Linked DNA regions of Tunturibacter gelidoferens. The protein of the gene in region 2 interacts with the protein of the main gene of each other region in a pairwise test. Links are inferred from orthologs where the notes say so. Each region holds a gene or a part of one and is shown on either strand. Other genes may lie near its edges. The genes, in order: ruvA and ruvC.

Region 1 (8,127 bases), 1.7 Mb from region 2 along the record:
CCACCAACAACAGGAGGAGTGACCATGCGTCTATTCGTAACGGGTTCGACGGGATTCATTGGGACGGAGCTGGTGAAAGAGTTGATTGAGGTAGGGCACCAGGTGCGTGGACTTACCCGCAGCGATGCCGGCGTGGAGCAGTTGAAGGCTGTCGGTGCCGAGGTCCATCGCGGCGACTTCCAGGACCTCGACTGCCTGCGCCGCGGAGCCGAGGGGATGGATGCTGTGGTAAACCTGGCCTTCAACCACGACGACTTTTCGAAGTTTGCGCAGAATGCGAAGGACGAGATCCAGGCGATTGAGGCCATGGGATCGGTCCTCGAACCAGGCAAGTTGCTGGTGATCACCTCCGGGGTCGGGCCCAGTGCACCGGGTCAGCTGCGCAAAGAGACTGATCCCCCGGCAGACTCGCCCGCGATGCCGCGCAGGCCGGAACAGGCGGCGCAGGCTGTGGCGGCAAAAGGTGTTCATGCGGCGATTGTGCGGCTACCGCAGGTGCATGACACGCGCAAGCAGGGGCTGGTGACGAGGTTGATTCAGATCTCTCGCGAGAAGGGTGTTTCGGCTTATGTGGGCGACGGCGCGAACCGCTGGGCCGCAGCTCCGCTAAAAGATGTTGCTCACCTGTATCGTCTGGCGGTCGAGAAGACGGGACCAGGCACGACGACGTATCACGCTTTGCAGGAAGAGGGCGTGTCGCTGCGGGATATCGCGGAGACGATCGGTAAGGGGCTGCAGGTGCCGGTGGTTTCGATCCCCGCTGAAAAGGCCGTCGAGCACTTCGGGATCTTCTTCGGGCACGCTGCAGCACAGAATATGCCGGGTTCAAGCGAGTGGACGCGCAAGACACTTGGCTGGGAGCCAACAGGGCCGGGGCTGATCGAGGATTTGACGAATAGGAAGTACTGACGATTCCGTTGGACGACTAAGACCGCCCAACGCCGAGGCCCCTGGGTCGTTCCGGGGCTTCGTTCTGTTTGCGAATCGTGCCGATCGATGTGTGTTGCTCACGCGTTGGTCCTTGAAAGTCGGCTTCCAGGAAGTTACGGACTCGAAATCAGGAAGATGGCCCGAACTCCGAAAGGGCCGACTCTCCAACCTCCCGTTTTCACAGTCAAAATCTTCTGTCAAGCCCTCATCACATCTATCTCATTTATCGTCAATGAGATCCACCTTGCGCATGAGTTATGGCAAATCCGCTATCATTGAAAGACAGAGCAAAAAAGAAGGCCCCCGCGATCATCATCCCCGGGGGCTTTTTCTATTTCTGCTCGAATTATCGACGCTAACCCTTTTCGAAAGACGAATTTACCCGTAACCCCTTTGCATGGACGATTTTACGAAACGTCAAAAATGTTATGTCACTCATTCCAAAGATTTTATTACGAAATACCCCCGGAGGGGGGTACCCCCAGGCACGGCATACTCAGACGCGTATCGGTATCCATGATGCAATCCGGACACATCGACGTCGCCCACCGTTCAGAGGCTCACAGGAGGTACAGGCGTGATCCGTCCATCCCGCAGCGCGAACAACTCCCCGCGCCACACCACAGTATCTCCGGCAAAGCTCCAGGCCCAGAAGCCCAGCCCAAAGAAATCCCGCAGCGGCAGCAACCACAGGTCGCGCAACACCTGCTCATCGCCCAGCACGCCCACTCCGACCGAAAGCGCCACCGCAACCCGCGCCAGCAGCACCACACTCAGCAGAGAAAAGCTCCAAAGTGCAAGCCCACTCGCAACGCAGGTCATCACCGCCCATGGCACCGCATACGTAATCCCCAGTCCGAGGTATCCCAACTTGCGCGAATCCCGCGTCGATCTCGCCCAGCGCAGTTGATGGTCCTTGAACCCGCGGTAGTGATACTCCGGTACGGTAGTCTCCACCACCTCATTCGCAAGCTCCACGCGATACCCTGCCCCCGCAATGCGCGCGCCCATCTCGTAGTCGTCAGCCAGATACTCCGTCAGCGGCTCAAGACCCCCAGCCTTCGCCAGCACGCTCTTGCTGGTAGCAAGCGTCGATCCCAGCCCAAATCGAATCCCGCCCTCCAGCTTGCGCGCCGTCAGCACACCCGGCAGAAAGTCCGTCGAAATACCCAACGCCTCCAGCCGCGACCACACCGTCAGGCCCCCGCCGCCCTCCGCAGTGCGGCCGATATAAGGAGCCGTCACCATGCCCACCTTCGCGTCGGAAAAACACTGCATCACCCGCGTCAGATACTGCGGAGAGACACGAATGTCGCTGTCGTTGATCAGCACATGCTCATACCGGGCCTCGCGCAGCATCTGCACCAGATTGCTCACCTTACCCGACGTACCCAGCCGCTCCCGGCACTCCACCAGGCGGATCGCACACGCAGGAAACTCAGCCTGCAGCCGCTCGATCTCACCAACGGCCGGATCGTTCAGGCTGCTTACGCCGAAGACAATCTCGAAGTTGCCCGCGTACTGCTGCCGGCAGTGACTCACCAGCCCCGCATACATCCGCTGGTCCACGCCCTTCACCGGCTTCAAGATCGTAACGTCGGGGGCGAAGCCAACATCGACCGCCTTTCGCCGCCAATAGTGTGCGAAGTCACGGGTACCCCACAGCGCCAGCAGCAGATAGGCGAGCCCGGCAAGTGTCAACAGCGTCGTGATCGCCTCAATTGTGATGGCCATCTCAGTAGTCTACCGAACCTACTCACACCGAATCACCACCCGCTATTCCGAGATCGGTCACCTACACTACTCATAACGCAAAGCCTCGATCGGATTCAGATTCGCCGCCTTCCACGCCGGATAAATGCCGAAGAGAAGTCCGATTCCGCACGAGCAGCCGAAGGCCAGGGCAACCCACAGCGCCGACAGCATCGACGGAAAGAAGAGGTGTAGCACCAGGGCGATCGCACTGCCGATGAGCACGCCAATGACGCCGCCGACAGCGCAGAGCGTAATGGCCTCCAGGGTGAACTGCGCGAGGATGGTTTGCTTGCTCGCACCGATCGCCTTGCGCACCCCGATCTCCCGCGTTCGCTCCGTCACGCTGACCAGCATAATATTCATCACGCCGACGCCTCCCACCAGCAACGCCACGCTGGAGAGCGCAAACAGCAGTAAAAACAGGCCACCTGTGATCGTGGTCCAGAGACGAGTCAGCGAATCGGTTCCAAAGATCGCGAAGTTGTCCGGCGCCTCGTTCTTCACCTTCCGCCTGCGCCGTAACAGCTCTTCCAGCTCATCCTGCACCAGCGTCTTGTTCTTCTGGTCATCAAACTTCAGGCTGATCCAGTAATCCAGTATCTCCGGGTGGATCTTGTGGAACGTAGTCACGGGGAAGAACGCCTTGTTGTCTTCCGGGTTCTTGCCTCCGCCAAACGCCTGTTTCTGTTTGTCCATTACCCCCACAACGGTAAATGTCATGCCCGCGATGGTCACATCCTCGCCCACCGGATTCGTCGCGCCGAACAGCCCGTCCGCCGTATCGATCCCCAGCACGACAACGTTCGCTGCCCGCTCCACGTCGCTCTCGTTGAAGAAGCGGCCATCCTTCAAGTCGAGCTCATACACATCCTTCACGCTCGCCGTGTCACCCTCCAGGGTCGTCCCCTCCATGATCTTGGGACCATATTTCACCGCGACCGTGCCCTCCACACCGCTCTTGTCCCGATATTGCAATCCCGGCGTCACCGCCACCACATGCGGCAGCTCCTTCATCGCCATCGCGTCCTCGTAGGTCAACTGCTTCCGCGTCAGCATCTCTGTCGTTGGCCGCACCCCGATCACGGGAAACCGGAAGACCCAGATCACATTCGTCCCCAGCGACTCCACCAGGCCCGACACACTCGAGTTCAACCCGTTAATCACCGACGAGATGATAATCACCGTCATCACGCCAATCACAATCCCCAGAATCGTCAGTCCGCTGCGCAGCTTGTTCGCCCGCAGCGTATCCAGAGCCATCACTACCGTTTCTTTCGTATCGGCGATCCGCATCAACGACCTCCCTGCCCTCTGTCCCTGCCCAGCCCGTGCCTCACTCCGATCTCAGCGCCACGATCGGATCCAGTTGCGCGGCCTTTCGCGCCGGATAGACACCGAAGAAGATTCCCGTACCGGTAGCCATCACCAGCCCGGCAATGACGCTCCACAGCGCAATCGTCGAAGGAAATCCTGCCAGGATCGTAATCACCTGCGCCACCAGGATTCCCCCGATCACGCCGAAGACTCCGCCGACCAGCGCCATTGTCCCCGACTCGATCAAAAACTGCATCAGGATATCCTTTGGACGCGCGCCCAGAGCCTTGCGGATACCGATCTCGCGCGTCCGCTCAGTCACGCTCACCAGCATGATATTCATAATTACGATGCCGCCGACGACCAGCGAGATCAGCGCCACCGCCCCGGCCACCGCCCCAAACGACCGCGTCACGATGCTGAAGAATCCCACCAGCGTATTGTTCGTATCCAGCTCAAACGAATCCTCGGATCCCGGAGCGTCATGCCGGCTCGATCGCACCAGAACCCTTACCTCGTCCGCCGCCGTCTCCAGCACCGGTCCAGCCTCACCCGCCTTCACATAAATCGTCAGCGTCTTCGCCGTCCCATAGCTCTTCTGAAACGCCGTCAGCGGCACGGCGACCCAGTTGTCCTGGCTAGCACCAAACGTGCTCCCCTGTTTCTCGCTGATCCCAATCACCGTGTACGGAGTGCCGTCGACCCGCAACTCTTGTCCCAGCGGATCCACTCCCGCAAAAAGATGGTCCTCAATATCGGTCCCGATGATCGCCACATGCGAGGCATGCTCCTGGTCCGCCTCTGTGAACCCGCGCCCCTGCATGATGTTCAGGTTCTGCAGCGAAGGCATCTGCCACGTATATCCCCGGATGTTCGTATCAGTCGTGGACTCCGTACCCCGCACGATCTTCCCCGTCACGGCCTGCTGCGCGCCAATCCCGATGCAGTGCCTGCAGTTCGCCGCCACATACTGAAAGTCCGGGTAGAGGATGTTCTTGCGCTTCTGATACCGCTGATAGTCCTCAGGGCTGGTGATGATCTGGGGCATCTTCGAGACGGTGAAGACATCTGCGCCGTAGCTGGCGAACTTTGTGGTGACATAGGTGTTCGCGCCGTTGACCAGCGTCACCACCGCGATCACGCTCGCTACGCCGATAACAACGCCGAGCAGGGTCAGGACGGAGCGGAGCTTGTTCGCCCAGAGCGACTGCAGCGCGATCTTTACGGCCTCTTTGAATTCCATTGCCTTGTCTACCTTGGGTACGCTTGAGACTACCAGCCAGAGGCCTCCAAAGCGAGACTTGCCTTGCTCTCTAATACGCAGCTGGACGGGTTTTGTTCGCTGCGTGGGATACACTTATAGCTGCAGGCGGCTGGATGATCGCTGCCGCCTTCACCGCAAGGTGTTTGGCGGGGGAGGAAAGTCCGAACTCCGCAGGGCAGTGTGCCGGATAACGTCCGGGACGGAGGTTTCAAGACCTCTGGACGGCAAGTGCAACAGAGAATGAACCGCCTCAGGTTGGTGATTTGCCTCGGTAGATCCGCAAGCGGCTTGGGGTAAGGGTGAAAAGGTGCGGTAAGAGCGCACCGCGCGGCCAGTAATGGACGCGGCAGGGTAAACCCCACACGGAGCAAGACCAAATAGGCAGGGATCTTGCCGCTTCTCTTCAGGCGGCAGGAGCGTATCGGCCCGATGCGCCCAGGCGGAGAGACTCGAAATGGCGGTGACGCCGTCCAGAGAGCCGAAACTTGCGGGTAGGTTGCTAAAGCGCCGCAGTAATGCGTCGCGTAGAGGAATGATCGTCTAAAACAGAATTCGGCTTACGGGCCGTCTGCGAACTTATGGCCTCGAAATCGCTCAAACGGTTTCGAGGCCGTCTGATTTTCGGTGGGATTTTTTTTGCTTGTGGTGGGAGGGGATTTTTGCTGGGTTTCTACAAATTGTGGATGCAAAACGTGGTGTTTTGGATGGTGAAACGTGGTGTGTTTGTGGTGTTTTGTATGGCTGGGGATGCGCCTTTTTGAGCTGCGAAAAATGTGACAGGTTTTTGAGATTTATTTTTGAGGTCGTGGCGGACACGGGCGAAATGCAGGGGTCTCTCCACTACGCGACAGACGGTGAGACTGTCTGTCGCTTCGGTCGAGATGACGAGGTCTCGGGCAGTGGCAAGGTTCAGGGTGACGAGGTTCAGGGCAGCGCCGGTCCAGGGCAGCGACTGGGTCCAGGGCGGCGACGGGGTTCTCGGCGGTGACAAGGCTCAGGGTGAGGAGTTTCTGGCGACGAGGTTCAGGGCGGTGACGAGGTCAGGGCGACGAGGTTCAGGGCGGTGACGAGGTTCAGGGCGACGAGGTCAGGGCGACGGTGCGAGGCTAACGGATGGCGGCCATGGCGGCGCGGAAGAGGCTTTCGAAGTCGTGGGAGGCAGCGGGATCTTTGGCGACGGCGGTTTCGATGGCTTTCTGGGCGACGGGGCGGGGGTAGCCGAGGTTGACAAGGGCGGAGAGGGCATCGTCGCCGGCGGGGCCGTGATGAGGGCCTCCCGTGGTGGTGGGGATGGCGACGGCGAGGTCGTCGAGCTTGTCTTTGAGCTCGAGGACAACTCGCTCGGCGGTCTTTTTGCCGATGCCTGGGATGCGGGTGAGGGTGGCGTGGTCGCCGGAGCGGATGGCGGTGATCAGGCGGCTGCCGTCGATGCCGCTGAGGACGGTGATGGCCAGCTTTGGGCCGATGCCGGAGATGGTGAGGAGCTTTTCGAAGAGACGCTTCTCCTGAGTTTCGGAGAAGCCGAAGAGCGCGATCTGGTCTTCACGGACGTGGGTGTGGATGTGCAGAGTCGCTTCTGCGCCTTCGTTGGGAAGAGCGGAGAAGGTAGTGACGCTGATGGTGACGTCGTAGCCCACACCAGCACACTCGAGGATGGCCTGATTGGGAGTTTTTGCGAGGAGGCGTCCGCGGAGGTGAGCGATCATGCTTCTGGTGATTGTAGCGTGTTGGGCGCTCCGCTCTGGCAAGACGAGGGGTGCATTAAGATGTGCCCTATGAGGACTTCCTTTCTTGTGCGGCTTGCTGGGATTTGTCTGCCAATGATGAGTTGGCTGGCTGTTTGTTCGTCTGCGTGTGCGCAGGAGAGGAGTGAGCCGGGGAAGTTCGATTTTTATCTTATGAACCTTTCGTGGGGGCCTGAGTTCTGTTCGGTGCCCGGGGCAGGTCCGGAGTGTAAGGCGACTCGTGGATTTGTGTTGCACGGTTTGTGGCCACAGAACTACGACGGATCGTATCCGGTGAACTGCGCGGAGCGACCGGGACCTTTGCAGCCGGAACGGAATCTGGATATCACTCCTGACCTGCCGCTACTGGAGCATGAGTGGAGTAAGCACGGCACCTGCACCACAATGTCGCCGGAGGAGTTCTTCGGGCTGGAACGTCAGGCGTTTCATTCGGTGAGGATTCCAAAGAAGCTGCGGAAGCTGAAGCATGAGGAGCCGATGAGGCCGAAGGATATTGTCGATCTGTTTGCGAAGGCGAATCCCTCGTTCCCGCAAGCAAGCGTGGTGGTGAGTTGCGCAGATCATCGGTTGACCGCGGTTGAGGTTTGTCTGGCGAAGGATGGGTTGATGCCTATATCTTGTCAGGGCTTGCGGGAGTGCGATGCGGATGCATTCCGCGTCGTGGCTCCGCCACTGAAGTAAGCGCGTGTGCGGTACGAAGAAGGTAGGATTCTGGTTATGGGTACGGAGCGGCTAAAGGTTACGGTTGGGGTTTGCGGCGGGATTGCGGCTTATAAGTCGGTGGAGCTGGTGCGGCTGCTGCAGGATGCCGGGTACGACCCGCATGTGGTGATGACGGCGGCGGCGGAAGAGTTTGTGAGGCCGCTGACGTTTGCGGCGATCTCCGGACATAAGGTGATTACTTCGTTGTGGGGCGAGGAGGCGGGGACCGGGTCGAGCGAGGATGACTCGTCGGGCGAGAGTGGAGGCGGGGCGCCGAGCAGTATCGAACATATACAGGCGGCGCAGTCGACCAAGCTGCTGGTGGTGGCTCCCGCGACGGCGAATATGCTGGCGAAGTTTGCCCATGGGCTCGCGGATGATTTTCTTTCGACGATGTACCTGGCGACGACGGCTCCG
Region 2 (8,078 bases):
CGCGAAGAGAACGATGCCGAGCTGGTCCACCCGATGAGTATACGGTTTCATGGCCGAGTCTACGGTACCGGCTAAATGCGGAAGTCCGTACCTAAGTCTCTTCCTTCGAATACTTTGCACCAAAAAAGTACAGGTAGGAGTAATACTTAGAAATCGACGTGCATGCGGACTGATTCGACAAGCACAGGACCTCGATCCTGGTTGTAGCCCGGATGCTCGATGAACTGCAGGTCCAACGCATAGTAGATTCCGCGCCAGGTATGGAGGTTGTAGTAGCTCTCCAGAATGTCCTCTCGGGCGTAGTTCAGTTTGCCGTCGCCCAGGAGAAAGCCGAGACCTCCGAGCTTGAGGTACGCCTGGTGATCTTTCTTAATGGCATTGGAGACGAAGACTAGACCCAGCTTGTCATTGGGACGAGACCACCTGCGGCCAGAGTAGTCGCCGCCAAACTCCACCGTCTGGTCGACCTCCGTATAAGCAAAGGACTCATGCTGACCTTCGTTCCATCCAAGACGGCCAAACACCCTCACATCCTCCGTCAACTCCTGTTCGGCATTGAAGGTGAAGCCGTACTTTACCGCGCCGAATCTCTCAGAGTTCTGGATGACCGGCCGTGTACCTTCGCCGGCGAGGAAAGCTTTGTTGGAGTCGCGATACAAACCCATGTGAGCGTGATTGACGTAGCTCAGGACGCGGATGGTGCCTTTGCGTTCGGGCGGTAGCAGCCTTCCGAGCAGTGGCTTGCGTAGCTCGAACTCCCAGTTCTGCCCGCTGGCACGACGAAGAGCCCAATCCAGATCGATCCCATTGGCTACGGTCGGCATCAGTGCGAGCGCGTATCGTGCGGACCAAACCTTGTCATCGTATTCGCTGACGATGCCATAGGTGTAGCCGCGAGTGTCGGCAGCATAGTCCCAGGCACCGTTGTTGTCGACGGTCCAGTTCATGAACTGCAAATGGCTGTCGCTGCCGATGCTGTTGATGTCGAGAAAGTCGGGCAGGCTCATCTTGCCGACGTGGAACTCCAGACGTCGCTCCGGCACTTCGCGGGCTACGGAAAACTGTGTTTGCGAATTTTCTACGAGCTTGTTGGTGAAGCCGATCGTCTGATGGAGTTGCGCGCGGGCCATGTAGGGTGTCGAACCGAGGTTCGGATTACGGACCACATCGAGATTCGTGAAGCCGGCCAGTCCCAGGGCCTCGCTGTCGCCCCGGCCGCCTGCAGATTCGAGGTCGAAGAGAGCGTCCAGCGCGAACTTCGGATCAGTGATTACTTGCGCACCCAGATAAAGCGTGCCGAGCAGGGAGGTCTTGTATTCGCCGCGGGGCAGCAGGCTGTTGACGCCCTCGTAGGGCGAATGGAAGGGCCCATGCGCCTGGAAGATGATGTTTGCCTGACCGCCGATGAAAAATCGTGAATGCTCCCAGTGCGGAAACATGGTCGGGGAATCAGTTTGAACAGCGGCTGGAGCAGGAGCATCGATCTGTGATGGCTGCGTCGTCTCTGTTGCGAACTGCGTCTGCGCAGCCGAAAAAAAAGAGGCTGATAGCCACATCGCGCATGTGCCAGCAAGCAGGCGACTCCGGTTGAGGTTTCGTGTCATTGAACTGTTATCTTCAGCCCTGAAAGTGAACAGAGTGCAAATTGGCCGACGGATTGAGCCTTTCGAAGGTCGGGCGACTCTGATCGCAAGATTGCATCTACATCGCCCGTCACGGTAGTATACCCCGGTAGGGTACATGGGGTGAAGCAAATGTCACACACAAAGTCGGCTCAGATCAAATTGCTCAACAGGGTCAAGAAGATTCGAGGCCAGATAGATCGTGTGGATCGCACCCTGTCGTCAGAGGATCACGAATGCGCCGAGGTGCTGATGTTACTCGCGGCGGCGCGTGGTGGAATCAACGGGCTGATGGCTGAGGTGCTTGAGGATCATATCCGGCTGCATCTGTTGCGCGACGGACATGCTCCTCTCACTCCAGAGTTAGGGGAAGATTTGATTGATCTCGTGCGCGCCTATCTCAAGTAACAGTTTGCACAGTTTCCTCTCGACTGCCTTATGAAACTCGTGACTTCATCGCCGCACTCAAAGATCGCTCAATTCGACTTTGCTCCAACTACCACCAGACCAATCCCAGCAATGAGCGAGACCGTGCTCAAGATCGGAGAGAGCGGAAGGGTGTCCTGAGTCTTACGCGAGATCTGAACCGGTCCTGCGTCGACCACCTTCTTCTCGTGTGTGAAGGAGAGTCCGCCGGTGGCGTACCCGATGATGCCAAGGACGATGAGGAGAATTCCAACAATAGTTGCTGCCTTCATGGAGTGAGGCCTTTCTTCTTCGAATGAAGATCGCGACTTAATTTCTGATGCCGATTTCGACTTGCGCAGATGCACCATCACTGTTTACCGGCGAACTTGCATGCAACCGGACCTCGGGAGTAGTCTGCTTTTACACGGGAAAGGAGGATGGTCCAGCCTATGAAAATTGATGGAAGATGTAGTTCAACGCAACGTGAGGTGACTGAGGCTTAGAGCGTCCATAGCTCTAGTCCTGGCGGTCTTTGTACAAAAGTCCACGCCGAGGCCCAGTCCGAGTATGGACGCCTCAGGTCAATCTCAACAGTTCACCGCCAGACGGCTCGCTGCTCTCCTTAGAGTGCGAGCCGTTTGCGTTTACCCCGCACTCTAACGGTAGGATATTAACCATGAAACCTCTGGTGATTGCAGGACGGGCCTTTCAGTCGCGGCTTATCGTCGGTACTGGCAAGTACAAAGATGGCGCAGAGACTCAGGCTGCTATTGAAGCCTCTGGAGCCGAGATGGTGACCGTCGCGGTTCGAAGGGTCAATCTCGATCGAACGAGTGAGTCACTGCTGGACTTCATTGATCCGAGGCGTTATTTTCTGTTGCCCAACACGGCTGGATGTTACACCGCCGACGAGGCGATTCGAGCAGCGCGACTGGGGCGCGAAGTGGGGCTGTCGGATTGGGTCAAGATCGAGGTGATCGGCGATCAGCAGACCCTCTATCCGGATGTGCAAGCTACGCTCGAGGCGACCCGCGTACTGGTCAAAGAAGGGTTCACCGTTCTGCCGTATACGTCGGACGATATTGTCTTCGCCAAGCGGCTGATTGACGCTGGTGCGGCGGCTGTTATGCCTCTGGGCGCACCCATCGGCAGCGGGCTTGGGCTGCAAAATACGGCCAACCTGCGCATTCTGCGGGAGCTGATCACCGAAGTGCCGTTGATCGTGGATGCAGGCGTTGGCACTGCCTCTGATGCTGCGGTCGCGATGGAGTTAGGCTTCGACGCCGTGCTGATGAACACCGCGATAGCTGCGGCGAAGGACCCCTTGCTGATGGCCGAGGCGATGCAGCACGCCGTGCTGGCAGGGCGGCAGGCCTTTTTGGCGGGCAGGATGCAACGAAAACTCTACGCTACGGCCAGCTCCCCGCTTGAAGGGATCTCCCGCTAGTGCGCTAAGTTCCCTTGGTGGACTCAACCTCGATAGTCCGAAGCTGGCGCGAGATGCAGTAAACTTCGCCCATGCGAGTCTTCGGCATCGACTGCGGAACGGAGTTCACCGGCTACGGGGTGGTGGAGGTGGATTGCGGCGCCCGCATGCCTCGTCTCGTTCACCTGGCGGCCGGTACGATCCGGCTCAACAAGAAAGAGAAGACACCGCAGCGGCTGGCTCAGGTTTACGCTGAGCTGACTGCCTTGATGACTCTGCACCAGCCGGAGATCGTCGCTATCGAGGAGGTCTTCTTCTCGGCGAATGCAAAGTCTGCACTAAAGCTTGGCCAGGTGCGAGGGGTCGCGATGCTGGCCGCGGCGACCTGTGGAATGCCAGTGGCCGAGTATGCGCCGCTCTCGATAAAAAGCTCGGTGGTGGGCTATGGGTTGGCCGCCAAAGAGCAGGTGCAGTTCATGGTGAGGCGTCTACTCAACAACGAAGACGCCTTCGATTCCGCAGATGCAGCCGACGCGCTCGCGATTGCGATCTGCCATATCCACACCGCGCAGACACTTGAACTCGAGGGCGCGCGCCGATGAGAACGACAGCGAGCGTTGTGTTTTGCACCGCTCTTCTCCTAGCCTCGGCTTTTTCATCCGTGGCCCAGACACCCGAAGCACAATCTGCTGTGCCTGCAAATCAACCGGCTGAGGTTAGCTTTCAGTTCGACCACGCGGGGCTTCCTGTCCCACGGTTCACACTGCGGATCCATGAGAACGGAACAGGTACCTATCAGGCAGATCAGGCGGAGACTCCAGCCACGCAGACATCGATGCGGGGTCAGGCAGCGCAGCATGTCGATCGGCCGATCAACCTGACTCCAGGCGTCGTCGCAAAGATCTTCAAGGCGGCGCGGGGGCTGAATCATTTCAATGTCGAATGTGCTTCCAAAGCGAAGAACATAGCCGACACGGGCACGAAGACGCTCACTTACAATGGCTCAGATGGGTCGGGATCGTGTGTCTACAACTACTCAGAGAACAAGATGGTTGGTACGCTTACCGATATCTTCCTTGCAATCGCTTCCACGCTGGATGAAGGCCGTAAGCTGGAATTTCTGCATCGTTACGACCGCCTCGGCCTCGATGCCGAAATGAACTCTTTCGCCGACGAAGTGAAGGAGGGACGTGCGCTCGAATTGGGAACGATCTCGTCGACGCTGGCCTCAATCGCCGACGACACTGCGGTGATCCAACGCGTTCGCTTGCGGGCGGCAAAGATGCTCGAGCAGGTTGCAGCGGATCGTCCTTGAAGCTTCTGCTGAGAAGGTGCAGCAATCACGCGTAGACCTTACTCATAAGACATCGGCGGTATAGATAAGGATCGATAGAGCTCTGCCATCGATTCCAGCGCGATTGATTCGGCGCGTGCCTGCACAGGGATACTGCGTGGCCATGCCGCGGAGAGCTGTTCAGCGGAGTGGCCAGCGGCACGGAGGTTATTCTGAAGCGTCTTACGCTTCTGCGCGAAGGAGTGCCTGAGAAAGATGTTGAACCCGTCAGGATCCACTCCAAGCTCAGCAAACCTCGGCGCGAAGTGCAACCGGAGCACGGTGGAGTAAACGTCCGGAGGAGGCGAAAAAGCGGACGGCGGCAATGTAAAGAGGGTGTCGACCTTCGCGTTCATCTGCGCCGTCGCGGAGAGCAAGCCATAGTCGCGAACCCCCGGTGCAGCCGAGACGCGTTCGGCTACCTCTCGCTGCATCATCAGAACGGCGCGGGCGAGCGTGCCGACTTTGCCAGCCGCGAAGAGCTGCAGCAGAATATCCGACGTGATGTAGTACGGAAGATTCCCAATCACGTCTGCCGTCTCCCCCGCGGGCACAAGTGCTCGCAGGTCCGTCTCTAGAACATCGCACTCGAGAATCTGTACCTGCGGGTGATCGCGAAAACGAAAGGTCATTTCGGCTGCCAGAGCACGGTCGAGTTCGAGCGCAATCAGCTTGTGACAACGTCCTGCCAGTATGTCGGTAATCGCCCCGTGCCCAGGGCCAATCTCGATGACGGTACGCTTGCTAAGATCACCAAGGGCATCAACGATGGCGTGACGGGCGGAGTCGTCAACGAGAAAATTCTGCCCCAGCTTCGGCTTACGTTTCATCAGCATCCAATGTGTGCGGTTTGTTCCTGTGCTCTTCTATAGACTAACGGTTTGGTTGGAAAGATAAAGGACGAAGGTATGCATATTGTTTTCGCAGCATCGGAGTGTTCCCCCTGGGCCAAGTTGGGCGGTATGGCAGATGTCGTGAGCGCGCTCCCACGTACACTGGCCAAACTCGGTCATCGCGTCAGTGTCTTTCTGCCCTACTACCGGCAGGTCGCGAAGGCTGTACCGAACCCTCCGGTGGTACTGCCCAGTGTCACGATTCCTTTCCCGTCCTATAACCGCTTCGTGCGTATTCTCGACGGTGGAATCAAGGGCGGAGTCCAGACTTACTTTATCGATTGCGCCGAATTATTCGATCGCGAGAACTTCTATGACACCCCCTCTGGCGATTACCCCGACAACGCGGAACGCTTCGGGCTGCTCTGCCGCGCCGTTATCGAAGCCTCAAAGATGCTCGGCATTCCTGACGTCTTCCACGTTCATGATTGGCAGGCGGCGATGCTCCCGGTCATGCTCGGCTCCATCTACTACTTCGATCCCGTCCTGCGCCACGTTCCATCGGTCTTGACCATCCACAATGCCGGACATCAGGGGGTGTTTCCTCCGCAGACCATCGAAACCCTGCTCCTCCCCTGGGATTTATTCACTGTTGAGAAACTCGCACACTATGACAAAGTCGACTTCCTGAAAGGCGGCGTCTTGTATGCAGATGCCATCACTACGGTCAGCCGTAGGTATGCCGAAGAGCTCCAGACGAGCGAGTTTGGCAACGGGCTTGACGGAGTCTTTCGGCAACGTAGCGGAGATCTCCTCGGAATAACGAACGGCATCGACACCGACGAGTGGAATCCGGCGACCGACTCACACATTGCAGCGCACTACACGGCTGAAAACCTTGCCGGCAAGAAAGAGTGCCGTCGAGATTTGCTTCATGCTTACGGGCTGGAAAATGTCAATGACGACACCGCCATCATCGGAGTCGTCTCCCGCTTCGCCACGCAAAAGGGCTTCGACTTTATCGTCGAGATCATGGATCGTTTGGTGCAGGAGGACATGGTGCTGGTGATCCTGGGCAACGGCGAAGAGTACTACGAACGCCTCCTGGGGGAGATGGCCGACCGCCATCCCGGCAAGGTGCGCGTGCAGGTTAAATTCGACAATGTAATGGCGCACAAGATCGAGGCGGGGGCCGACATCTTCCTGATGCCCTCCCGGTATGAACCCGGCGGTCTAAACCAGCTTTACAGCCTCAAGTACGGTACGATCCCGGTTGTCCGGGCCACTGGCGGTCTTGACGACACGATCGATGAGCAGCCTAACGGCGGCGGTAATGGCTTCAAATTCTGGGGCTACAGTGCGGGGGCACTCTTCGATGCGCTCAAGCGCGCTCTTGAAACCTTCCGGAATAAACAGGAATGGCATCAAATGATGCAGAGAGGTATGGCGCAGGACTTCTCCTGGGATAAGCCGGCGGCCGAATACGTGCGCGTCTATGAGCGGGTTATCGAGAATCGCAGTTAGGCTGTTCGTCTTCGTTGCAGGAGATAGTGCAGCGGAACTCCAAGCAGGATGATCCCGGTTCCAACAAGGGAGTTCCGCGGCTGATCTGCAAACGAAAAGACCAACAGGACCGCGGCCGCGAGGATGAAAAGGGCCGGCAGAACCGGGTATCCCCAGATGCTATACGGACGCGCTATGTGTGGCTCGCGACGGCGAAACACAAAGATCGTACTGGCTGTGAGCATGTAGAACAGCCACTCGCCGAAGATGGCCAGCGAAAAGAGCGCCTGAAACTTTCCAATCGCAAGTAGCAGCAGTGAACTCAGAACGGCCTGAAGGATCAACGCAGTCGACGGCGTTTGAAACCGTGAGTTGACATGCGCAAGCTGCTTGAAAAATAGGCCATCGCGGGCCGCTGCGAACGGAACGCGCGCACCGGAGAGCGAAGATCCCACAAAGGTCGCGCAGATACTGACTGCCATCCCGATCGACACCAGGGTTGCTCCCCACGGTCCGGCGACTAGTCGCATCGCATCGGCTGCAGGTCGATCCGCTGCGGCGATGGTTGCTGCGGGCAATACGTATTGGATGGCAGCGTTGGTCAGCATGTAAAGCGCACCGACGATGGCAACGCCTCCAACCAACGCGAGCGGCATGCTGCGCTGCGGCTTCTGAACCTCGCCCGCCATGGTTACGACATCGCTCCACCCGTCATAGGCCCATAGTGCGGCGACCAACGCAATCATGAACCCAGTAAAACCTCCGCGTGCTCCTGTGAAGTCTGTGCTGAAGTTGTGCCACGAGCCATGTTGGCCTGCGGCTCCAAAGCAGAAACCCGCAATCACGAGAATCAGCAGTCCCTTGAGCCACGTGAGCAGAAGCTGCACGTTGGCAGATCTTCTCGTCCCGATAATGTTGAGTATGGCGATGAGCCACGTCACCATGATGGCAAA

Evidence for each region.
Region 1: the proteins of ruvC (region 2) and ruvA interact in binary tests that used the Escherichia coli proteins (3 or more experiments, as listed by UniProt). The link is inferred for Tunturibacter gelidoferens from one-to-one orthologs.

The regions. Positions count from the first base shown.
Region 1 is NZ_CP132938.1:993,253-1,001,379, forward strand. The notes cover bases 5,170-8,127. They hold ruvA (Holliday junction branch migration protein RuvA), read right to left. Parts: upstream 6,970-8,127; coding sequence 6,370-6,969; downstream 5,170-6,369. Other genes in these bases: RBB81_RS04620 (ABC transporter permease), read right to left, coding at 5,170-5,242; RBB81_RS04635 (ribonuclease T2 family protein), read left to right, coding at 7,039-7,689; coaBC (bifunctional phosphopantothenoylcysteine decarboxylase/phosphopantothenate--cysteine ligase CoaBC), read left to right, coding at 7,726-8,127. Also shown: RBB81_RS04605 (SDR family oxidoreductase), read left to right, coding at 25-909; bacteriohopanetetrol glucosamine biosynthesis glycosyltransferase HpnI, read right to left, coding at 1,483-2,664; RBB81_RS04615 (ABC transporter permease), read right to left, coding at 2,731-3,978; more of RBB81_RS04620, read right to left, coding at 4,019-5,169. UniProt on the Escherichia coli protein: The RuvA-RuvB-RuvC complex processes Holliday junction (HJ) DNA during genetic recombination and DNA repair.
Region 2 is NZ_CP132938.1:2,711,127-2,719,204, forward strand. What follows is about bases 2,395-5,303. They hold ruvC (crossover junction endodeoxyribonuclease RuvC), read left to right. Parts: upstream 2,395-3,548; coding sequence 3,549-4,058; downstream 4,059-5,303. Other genes in these bases: RBB81_RS12125 (thiazole synthase), read left to right, coding at 2,707-3,477; RBB81_RS12135 (hypothetical protein), read left to right, coding at 4,055-4,771; rsmA (16S rRNA (adenine(1518)-N(6)/adenine(1519)-N(6))-dimethyltransferase RsmA), read right to left, coding at 4,810-5,303. Outside these bases: RBB81_RS12105 (prepilin peptidase), read right to left, coding at 1-51; RBB81_RS12110 (carbohydrate porin), read right to left, coding at 147-1,604; RBB81_RS12115 (metal/formaldehyde-sensitive transcriptional repressor), read left to right, coding at 1,755-2,030; RBB81_RS12120 (DUF3185 domain-containing protein), read right to left, coding at 2,099-2,320; more of rsmA, read right to left, coding at 5,304-5,625; glycogen synthase GlgA, read left to right, coding at 5,698-7,146; RBB81_RS12150 (APC family permease), read right to left, coding at 7,143-8,078.